DNA from 3 places in the Streptomyces sp. NPDC045678 genome. Region 3 is predicted to be linked to each of the others. Evidence: riboswitches for the same ligand, from Rfam matches in the RefSeq annotation. Region 3 holds a riboswitch; each other region holds the start of a gene.
The links. A riboswitch is a leader RNA that binds a small molecule or an ion and turns the genes downstream of it on or off. The one in region 3 is predicted to bind cobalamin.

Region 1 (3,269 bases), on a different contig from region 3:
TCAAGGACCTGCCGCTGCTGATCGCGTTCGCGGTGCTCGCCGCGTACACCTACTCGTCGGGGCTGCGCGCGCCCGCGCTGATCGCGTTCGTGAAGGACGGTCTGATCTATCTCGTCATCGCCGTCGCGATCATCTACATCCCGATCAAGCTCGGTGGCTTCGACGAGATCTTCCAGGCGGCGAACGAGAAGTTCTCGGCGGCGAACGACGCGGCGGGCAAGCCCGTCGCGGGGCTCGCGCCGGGCGAGGCCGGGCAGTGGACCTACGCCACGCTCGCACTCGGCTCCGCGCTCGCGCTGTTCATGTACCCGCACTCGATCACGGCGACGCTCTCCTCCAAGAGCCGCGACGTGATCCGCCGCAACACCACGATCCTGCCGCTCTACTCGCTGATGCTGGGCCTGCTCGCGCTGCTCGGCTTCATGGCGATCGCGGCCGGGGTCAAGGTCGAGAACGGCCAGCTGGCCATCCCCCAGCTGTTCGAGGACATGTTCCCCGACTGGTTCACCGGTGTCGCCTTCGCCGCCATCGGCATCGGCGCGCTCGTGCCCGCGGCGATCATGTCGATCGCGGCCGCGAACCTCTTCACCAGGAACATCTACAAGGACTTCATCAAGCCGGAGGCGACACCCGCGCAGGAGACCAGGATCTCCAAGCTGGTCTCGCTCCTGGTGAAGGTGGGCGCGCTCGTCTTCGTCCTCACCATGGACAAGACGGTCGCGATCAACTTCCAACTGCTCGGCGGCATCTGGATCCTGCAGACGATGCCCGCGCTGGTCGGCGGCCTGTTCACGCGCTGGTTCCACCGCTGGGCGCTTCTCGCGGGCTGGGCGGTCGGCATGGTCTACGGAACGGTCGCCGCGTACGGCGTCGCGTCGCCGACGCAGAAGCACTTCGGCGGCTCGTCCGACGAGATCCCGGGCATCGGCGAGATCGGTTACATCGGCCTCACCGCGTTCGTCCTGAACGTCGTCGTGACCGTGGTCCTGACCTTCGTCCTGAAGGCGCTGAAGGCGCCCGAGGGCATCGACGAGACGTCTCCCGAGGACTACACGGCGGACGCGGGCGACCCCGGCGTCATCGAGGAACTGCCGCCGGCCACGGTGGGGGCACCGGGCGGGCACTGACCCTTCCCTGCGTACGTCATGCGGGCCGCCGGAGAAATCCGGCGGCCCGTTCTCGTGCACTCCGACACAAGATATGGGGCTGTCACCCAGACCCAGCACAAGATGTATGCTCGTGCTCGCTGTCGCCGCAGGGGAATCCGGTGCAAGTCCGGAACTGTCCCGCAACGGTAGACGTGTACGCATTTGACGTGCGCGGAGTCCGAAGACCTGCCGGCAGTGCACCCGTGCCGTCCGGCCCGGGTGCCGACCGTCCGGGCCTCGTGGAATGGGCCGGTGGACGCGGTACGCCGCCCTGCCCGGGTGCGCCCGTGTGTGCCATCCCCTCCCCCAGGCCCAGAGCCGAGCGAGGGAGAGCTCCACGTGACCATCGCGCCTGCCGAACCTGCGTCAGCGCCGTCACCGCCGACTGCCGAGGGTACCGACGCGCCGGGGACCGCGCTGCTGCGCACCCTGACCGACCTCACCGCCGACCTCCCCGACGCCGACCCCGGCCGGGTCGCCGCCGCCGCGCTGCGCGGCCGTTCGGCCCGGGCCGACGAGGCGGAGCTGCGGACCCTCGCCACCGAGGCGGCCGCGGGACTCATCTCCGAGGACCCGGCGTACTCGAAGCTCGCCGCCAGGCTGCTCACGCTCTCCATCGCCGCCGAGGCCGCCTCCCAGGGCGTGCGCTCCTTCACCGAGTCGATCGCCGTCGGCCACCGCGAGGGCCTGATCGCCGACCGCACCGCCGACTTCGTGGGCGCCCACGCGGCTCGCCTCGACGCGCTCGTGGAGACCGCGCTCGCCGACGGCGCCGACTTCCGCTTCGGCTACTTCGGCCTGCGCACCCTGCACAGCCGCTACCTGCTGCGCCACCCCATCACCCGCCAGGTCATCGAGACCCCGCAGCACTTCATGCTGCGCGTCGCGAGCGGCCTGGCGGAGACCGCATCCGATACGAAGACGGGCAGCACCCGCGCCGTCGACGAGGTCGCCGCGCTGTACGGCCTGATGAGCCGCCTGGACTACCTGCCGTCCTCGCCGACGCTCTTCAACTCCGGCACCCGCCACCCGCAGATGTCGTCCTGCTACCTCCTCGACTCCCCGCAGGACGAGCTCGACTCCATCTACGACCGCTACCACCAGGTCGCGCGGCTCTCCAAGCACGCCGGCGGCATCGGACTCTCGTACTCCCGCATCCGCTCCCGCGGTTCGCTGATCCGCGGCACGAACGGGCACTCCAACGGCATCGTGCCGTTCCTGAAGACGCTGGATGCCTCGGTCGCCGCCGTGAACCAGGGCGGGCGGCGCAAGGGCGCGGCCGCGGTCTACCTGGAGACCTGGCACTCCGACATCGAGGAGTTCCTGGAGCTGCGCGACAACACCGGTGAGGACGCGCGCCGCACGCACAACCTCAACCTGGCGCACTGGATCCCCGACGAGTTCATGCGCCGGGTCGCCGCCGACCAGCAGTGGTCGCTGTTCTCGCCCTCCGACGTGCCCGAGCTCGTCGACCTGTGGGGCGACGCGTTCGACGCCGCGTACCGCACGGCGGAGGCCGCCGGGCTCGCGAAGAAGACGATGTCGGCCCGGGACCTGTACGGCCGCATGATGCGCACCCTCGCGCAGACCGGCAACGGCTGGATGACCTTCAAGGACGCCGCCAACCGCACCGCCAACCAGACGGCGGAGCCCGGCCACACCGTGCACTCCTCCAACCTGTGCACGGAGATCCTGGAGGTGACGGACGACGGGGAGACGGCCGTCTGCAACCTCGGCTCGGTCAACCTCGGCGCGTTCGTCGACCCGGCCGCGCAGGACATCGACTGGGAGCGCCTCGACGCCACCGTCCGCACCGCGGTGACCTTCCTCGACCGCGTCGTCGACATCAACTTCTACCCGACCGAGCAGGCGGGCCGCTCCAACGCCAGGTGGCGCCCGGTGGGCCTCGGCGCGATGGGCCTGCAGGACGTCTTCTTCCAGCTGAGGCTCCCCTTCGACTCCCCCGAGGCGCGGGCGCTCTCCACCCGCATCGCCGAGCGCATCATGCTCGCCGCCTACGAGACCTCCGCCGACCTCGCCGAACGCAGTGGCCCGCTGCCCGCCTGGGAGAAGACCCGCACCGCGCGCGGTGTGCTGCACCCCGACCACTACGGCGTCGAG
Region 2 (3,269 bases), on a different contig from region 3:
CCCGGAGGGCTCGCCACGCCGCTCCGCGCGCGCCTGTTCCGCGCCCTGCCTACGGCCCTTGCGGAGCCCGAAGTAGTAGGCGAGGACGCCCGCGCCGAGGGCCGCCTGGAGGGCGAAGAGCGCCGACTCGACCTCGCCGGAGGGAGGTTCGTACAGCGGTGAGAACCACGGCTCGTAGTCCGGCTCGATCTCGGTGATCGCCGTCTCCGCCTGGGCGTCGGCGCCGGTGAACGGCTCCTCCTCGTCGTCGCCGAGTCCGAGCGCGATCGGCAGCACGGCGAGTGCGGCGACGATCAGGAGCAGCAGAGTGTTGATCTTCGCGTTACGGCTCATCAGGCACTGGCCCCCGTCTGCGTCTCGGTCGGCTCCGTCGTCGCGGTCTTCGCGGTCGTCGCGGTCTTCGCGGACGTCTGCTTGCGCTGCAACAGCACGCCCAGCCGGGTGAGTTCGCCCTTGCTCGACTGCACGAGCAGCCGCATCACCAGGACGGTGAGCAGGCCTTCGCTGACCGCCAGCGGGATCTGCGTGACGGCGAAGATGCCACCGAACTTGCCGAGGGCCCCCAGGAAGCCGCTGCTGGGGTCGGGGAACGCCAGAGCCAGCTGGACGCTGGTGACGCAGTACGTGGACAGGTCGGCGACGAACGCGCCGAAGAAGACGGCGACCATGAGCGGCACGTCGTACCGCTTGAGGAGCCGGTAGACGGCGTATCCCGCCCAGGGCCCGACGATCGCCATGGAGAAGACGTTGGCGCCCAGGGTGGTGAGCCCGCCGTGGGCGAGCAGCAGCGCCTGGAAGAGCAGGGTGATGGTTCCGAGCACCGTCATGATCGGTGGGCGGAACAGGATCGCTCCGAGCCCGGTCCCCGTGGGGTGCGAGCAACTGCCCGTCACGGAAGGGATCTTCAGGGCGGAAAGGACGAAAGTGAAGGCCCCGGACGCGCCGAGGAGCAGCGTGCTCTCCGGGTGTTCCTTGACTTCACGGGTCAGGGAGCGGACTCCGTGGACGACGAACGGCGCGGACGCTACGCCCCAGGCGATCGCGTGCGCCGGCGGGAGGAAACCCTCGGCTATGTGCATGGCTCGGCAGACCCTCTCCAGCACCTCGTGGATGGACAACGCGCCTTGGCCGGTCTCCTGGCTGACGGGTCGTACCGACCGGACTCCGCCTTCCCGGGTACGTGCGTACCCAGTGGCTGCCGCGAGGGCTGGAGCCGGACTTCCCGATCACAGTGGCGAGGGCCGCACCGGCATCACACCGGATTTCCCGTTCACCAAGGCGTGGTGACATTAGTGCGCATCAGACGTGCTGACAACTTGCGCGCCGGTCGCGGTGGTGGCACGCGCGAGCGCGCATACCGCCGCGTGCGCTCCTGTTCAACGGCTGTGCCGGCTCTGGCGCGGGGCGGACGCCGCGTGGCACGCGGGTCGGGCCCCGGTGTCCGGCGGCGGGGGCGGCTTCGACGGGGAGGGCCGCGCTCAGCGCTGCCATGCCCGTGATTCCTCCGACGCGGGGCCCGGCACGTCCGCGGTGCCGTTCTGCGCGGCGCCACGCGGGCCGTCCCCCGGAAAGAGTGACGGGGCGCCGGTGGATGGCCCAGGCGTGATTGACCGTACCGGCGCGGGAGGTACATCTGCGGCTGCCGCCCCGCCACGAATGGAGACGCCTTGAAGGCAGCATCGAGAGTCCGGGCCACCCGCAGCACTCGCGTCGGCGCGAAAGTGCTCGCGCTGTTCGCCACGGCCTCGCTCACCGTGGGAGCCCCCTCGTACGCGAGCGCCCCCTCCCCGGAGGACGCCCCGGCGCCCCGGATCACCTCGCCCTTCACCGGGCAGTCGGCACGACAGAACCCGGTCCTCGCCGTGAAGTTCGACAACGCGCGCCGCGCCCGGCCGCACACCGGTCTCGACCGGGCGGACATCGTCTACGTGGAGAAGGTCGAGGGCGGTATGAGCCGCCTGATGGGCGTGTACTCCAGCAAACTCCCGAAGGCCGTCGGGCCGGTGCGCAGTGCGCGCGAGTCGGACATCGAGCTCCTGCGCCAGTTCGGGCGGCCCGCCCTCGCCTACTCCGGGGTGCGCAGCGCCCTGCAGAAGGTGCTGCGGAAGTCACCGCTCTACGCGCGCTCGCACGGCCGTGTGCCCGGCGCGTACTTCCGCCACAGCGGGCGTCCCGCCCCGCACAACCTCTTCGTCCGCCCGAAGGCCCTGCTGCGTTCGGCGCCGCGGGCCGATCGCCCCGGCGACATCGGCTTCCGCTTCGGCCCGGCTCCGGCGGGCGGTGCCCGCACCGCCGCGCGGACCGTCAGGTACGCCTCCACCAGCCACACCTTCCGCTGGTCGCCGCGGCAGGGCCGCTGGCTCGCGTCCTTCGACGGCGCCCCGGCCCGCAGCACGTCGGGGCAGCAGCTCGGCGCCCGCACCATCGTGATCCAGTACGTGAACATGCGCCCGTCGCGCTTCAAGGACGTCAACGGAGCGGTGACGCCGTACATCGAGACGGTCGGCCGCGGCAAGGCGACGGTGCTGCGCGACGGCAAGCGGTACGCGACGCGCTGGGAGCGCCCCACGGCCACCGGCGGCACCACGTTCACCCGGCCGAGCGGCGAGCCGATGCCCTTCGCCCCCGGCCAGGTCTGGATGGTCTACGCGGACCGCCGCTGAGAGCCCGTGCCCCCGGGAACGACCGAGCGGGCCGGTCGGGGCACTCCCCCACTTGTGGGGTGTCCCGGCCGGCCCGCTCAGTGAGGACCGCGGTGTGTCAGCGGCCGACGGGGGCCAGTTCCCGGTCCGTCTCGGCCTCGGGCGCCCCGGTGTCACCGAGGTTCTTGTGGAGCTTCTCGCCCTCCACGTCCACGTTCGGCAGCGCCTTGTCCAGCCAGCGCGGCAGCCACCAGGCGGACTTGCCGAGCAGGGCGAGGACGGCGGGCACGATCGCCATGCGGACGACGAAGGCGTCGAAGAGGACGGCGATGGCCAGGCCGAAGCCCATCATCTTGATCATGTCGTCGTTCTCCATGATGAAGCCGGAGAAGACGCTGATCATGATGATCGCGGCCGCGGCCACGACCCGTCCGCCGTGGGTGAAGCCGGTCACGACCGACTCGCCGGCGCGCGCCCCGTGGACGTAGGCCTCGCGCATGCGGGTCACGAGGAAGACCTCGTAGTCCATCGCCAGGCCGAAGACCACACCGATCATGAAGATCGGCATCATGCTCATGATCGGGCCCGGCTGGTCGACGCCCACGATGTCGGCGAACCAGCCCCACT
Region 3 (3,269 bases):
CGCGGCGTCGGGGCCGCAGGCCGCGGAGAGGCCCGCGTTCTTGCCGGGCAGCCACTCCAGGTTGCCGTGCTTGCCGAGGTGGATCATCGCGTCCGCGCCGAAGCCGTTGTCGGCGGCGGGCGCCGCGATCCACCGGTACGCCGCCAAGTAGTGGTGGGACGGCGGCAGATCGGGGTCGTGGTAGATCGCGATGGGGTTCTCGCCGAAGCCGCGCGGCGGCTGGATGAGGATGAGCAGGTTCTCGCGGCGCAGCGCGGCGAGCACGATGTCGCCCTCCGGGTCGCCGCCCTGACCCACCCTGGAGCGGTCGAGGAACATCTCGCCGGGCGGCGGGCCCCAGTGCTCCTCGACGGAGTCGCGCAGCTCCCGCGGCAGCGTCGCGTACCACCGCTTGTAGTCGGCGGCCGGGATGCGCACCGGGTTGGCGGCGAGCTGCTCCTCGGTGAGCCAGTCCTGGTCGTGGCCGCCCGCGTCGATGAGCGCGCGGATCAGCTCGTCGCCGTCACCGGAGACCAGGCCGGGAATGTCGGCCTCGGGGCCGAAGTCGTACCCCTCGGCGCGCAGCCTGCGCAGCAGCTCCACGGCGGACGCCGGGGTGTCGAGGCCGACCGCGTTGCCGATGCGGGAGTGCTTCGTCGGGTACGCGGAAAGCACCAGGGCGAGGCGCTTGTCGGCGGCCGGGATGTGCTTGAGGCGCGCGTGGCGTACGGCGATTCCGGCGACGCGGGCCGCGCGCTCGGCGTCGGCGACGTACGCGGGAAGGCCGTCCTCGTCGATCTCCTTGAAGGAGAAGGGGACGGTGATGAGGCGGCCGTCGAACTCCGGCACCGCGATCTGGCTCGCGGCGTCCAGCGGAGAGACGCCCTCGTCGTTCTCCTCCCAGGCCGAGCGCGACCCGGTCAGGCAGAGCGCCTGGAGGATCGGCACGTCGAGGCCGGTCAGGGCGCCCGCGTCCCACGACTCGTCGTCGCCGCCCGCGGAGGCCTCGGCGGGCTTGGTGCCACCGGCGGCGAGGACGGTGGTCACGATGGTGTCGGCGGCGCGCAGCGCGTCGATCAGCTCCGGCTCGGGGGCGCGCAGTGAGGCCACGTACAGCGGCAGCGCCCGGGCGCCCGCGTCCTCGATCGCGCCGCACAGCGCGTCCACGAACGCGGTGTTGCCGCTCATGTGGTGGGCGCGGTAGTAGAGCACCGCGACGGTCGGGCCCTCGACGCCGGCGCGGGCGGTGCGCTCCAGCGGGCCCCACGACGGGGCGGGCGCGGGCGGCTCGAAACCGTGGCCGGTGAGCAGCACGGTGTCGGAGAGGAAGCGGGCCAGCTGCTCCAGGTTCGCGGGGCCGCCGTGCGCCAGGTAGGCGTGCGCCTCGGCGGCGATGCCGACGGGCACGGTCGAGGAGGCCATGAGCTGGGCGTCGGGTGCCTGTTCACCGGTGAGCACGACCACGGGGAGGCCGGTGGCGAGGAGCTGGTCCAGGCCGTCCTGCCAGGCGCGGACGCCGCCGAGGAGACGTACGACGACGAGGTCGACGCCGTCGAGGAGCGGGGGCAGCTCCGCGAGGTCGAGGCGGGACGGGTTGGCGAACCGGTAGTCGACCGGGCCTCCCGCCGCGCGGGCGCTGAGCAGGTCGGTGTCGGAGGTCGACAACAGCAGAAGCATGCGGGCGCAGGCCTTCCTCGGGGTGTCCGCGCCCCGGGTGGTCGTATGGACGGCAGGAGTTCCTGGCTCGCCCCACGCGGGTGGGGCTCACAGTGGCGGGACCGCGCCGGATTCGCACCGGGCTTCCTCCTTCGGGTCCTGGTGGACCCACGCCGTCGCTGGCGTCGACGGACTTGGTAGCCCGCCGCCTGCATAGTAAGTCCTGCCCGGGGTGCGCGGTGCGGCCACCTGCCCCGGCGGTCCGGCTCGGGAGGCGACCGGCCTGATCCGCGTGGGTATGCTCGCCGCCATGCCGCCCACCTCAGCATCCTCCCCAGACCAGGGCGAATCCCCCATACGTGACCGGGGCGACGCCTGCCCCGGAGCCCTGCGCCTGCACCGCGCCGACGACGGCCTTCTGGCCCGACTCCGGCTGCCCGGCGGGCTTTTGACGGGACGTCAGGCCGAGGTTCTCGCCCTCGCCGCGGAGCGGCTGGCCGACGGCAACCTCAGCATCACCTCGCGCGGCAACGTCGAGCTGCGCGGGCTCGGCGAGGCGTGCGGCGGCGAACTCTCCGCGCTGCTCGCGGACGCGGGTCTGCTCCCCTCGGAGCGGCACGAACGCGTCCGGAACGTGGTGGCGTCCCCGCTCGCGGGAACCGACGGAGTCGGCCACGCCGACGTCCAGTTGTGGGCCCGTGAGCTGGACGGACTCCTCTGTGCCGAGGAGTGGACGACGGAGCTTTCCGGCCGCTTCCTCTTCGTCCTCGACGACGGGCGGGGGGACGTGGCCGGGCTCGGCGGCGATGTGACCTTGATCGCAGAATCGGGCGGGACGGCGGTGGTCGCGCTGGGAGGCCTCGCCTTCCGGGTCCCCGGAACCGACGCCCCACGCGCCGCGCTCGCCGCCGCGGAGGCTTTCCACGCGGCCGCGGATGCCGCGGGCAACGGGGCCTGGCGGGTGACCGAACTGCCCGCGGGCCACTTTGTCGACCTGGCCGGGGCGCTGGAGCGGGCGGGCGTGGAGGGTGAGCGGATTTGGCCGGGGGGCGAGGCCGGGGGCGGTCTGCCGTGGTCCGGTGCCGAGGGCGAGCGGGCTGGGTCGGGTGCCGTGGGCCGGGGCGGGTCGGATGCCGTGGGCCGGGGTGGCCTGGCGTCCGGTGTCGAGGGCGAGTGGAGCGGGTCGGAGGGCGTGGGCCGGGGTGGTGTGCTGCTGCCGCCCGGGGGTGAGGGTGTGCGGACTCGGTCGGGGGGCGTGGGGCGAGAGGGGGCGCCGGTGACTGGTGTCATGGGTCGTGCCGTGTGCGTTCGCGCTCCGCTCGGGCGCGTCAGCGTCGGGCAGTGGCGGGCCCTCCTGCCGCTTCCCGCGGACGAGCTCCGGGTCACCCCGTGGCGCGGCTTCGTGATTCCCGGCTTCGCCGACGAGGCGGCGGCACGGGATCGGCTGGCCGTGCTGGACGGCGCCGGGCTCCTCACCGACCCCCACTCGCCCTGGCTGGGCGTCAGCGCCTGTACCGGCCGCCCCGGATGCGCCAAGTCCCTCGCCGACGTCCGCGCGGACGCGGTGCCGGGCCACGGCACGCTGCCCGTCCACTGGTCCGGCTGCGAACGGCGGTGCGGGCACCCGCACGGCG

Region 1: it holds a riboswitch for cobalamin, as region 3 does, so the genes downstream of both, AC07DO_RS23075 (ribonucleoside-diphosphate reductase subunit alpha) here and cobN (cobaltochelatase subunit CobN) in region 3, are expected to answer to the same signal.
Region 2: it holds a riboswitch for cobalamin, as region 3 does, so the genes downstream of both, AC07DO_RS07425 (energy-coupling factor ABC transporter permease) here and cobN (cobaltochelatase subunit CobN) in region 3, are expected to answer to the same signal.

What each region holds. Positions count from the first base shown of each region.
Region 1 covers NZ_JBWKJS010000006.1:445,176-448,444, reverse strand. Annotated here, with positions in the region: gene mctP (monocarboxylate uptake permease MctP) at 1-1,127, shown strand, start outside; cobalamin riboswitch at 1,234-1,356, shown strand; gene AC07DO_RS23075 (ribonucleoside-diphosphate reductase subunit alpha) at 1,488-3,269, shown strand, end outside.
Region 2 covers NZ_JBWKJS010000002.1:177,635-180,903, forward strand. Annotated here, with positions in the region: gene AC07DO_RS07420 (energy-coupling factor ABC transporter substrate-binding protein) at 1-333, opposite strand, end outside; gene AC07DO_RS07425 (energy-coupling factor ABC transporter permease) at 333-1,079, opposite strand; cobalamin riboswitch at 1,110-1,293, opposite strand; gene AC07DO_RS07430 (DUF3048 domain-containing protein) at 1,668-2,663, shown strand; gene AC07DO_RS07435 (MMPL family transporter) at 2,761-3,269, opposite strand, start outside.
Region 3 covers NZ_JBWKJS010000004.1:233,511-236,779, forward strand. Annotated here, with positions in the region: gene cobN (cobaltochelatase subunit CobN) at 1-1,656, opposite strand, end outside; cobalamin riboswitch at 1,694-1,825, opposite strand; gene AC07DO_RS15740 (cobalamin biosynthesis protein CobG) at 1,946-3,269, shown strand, end outside.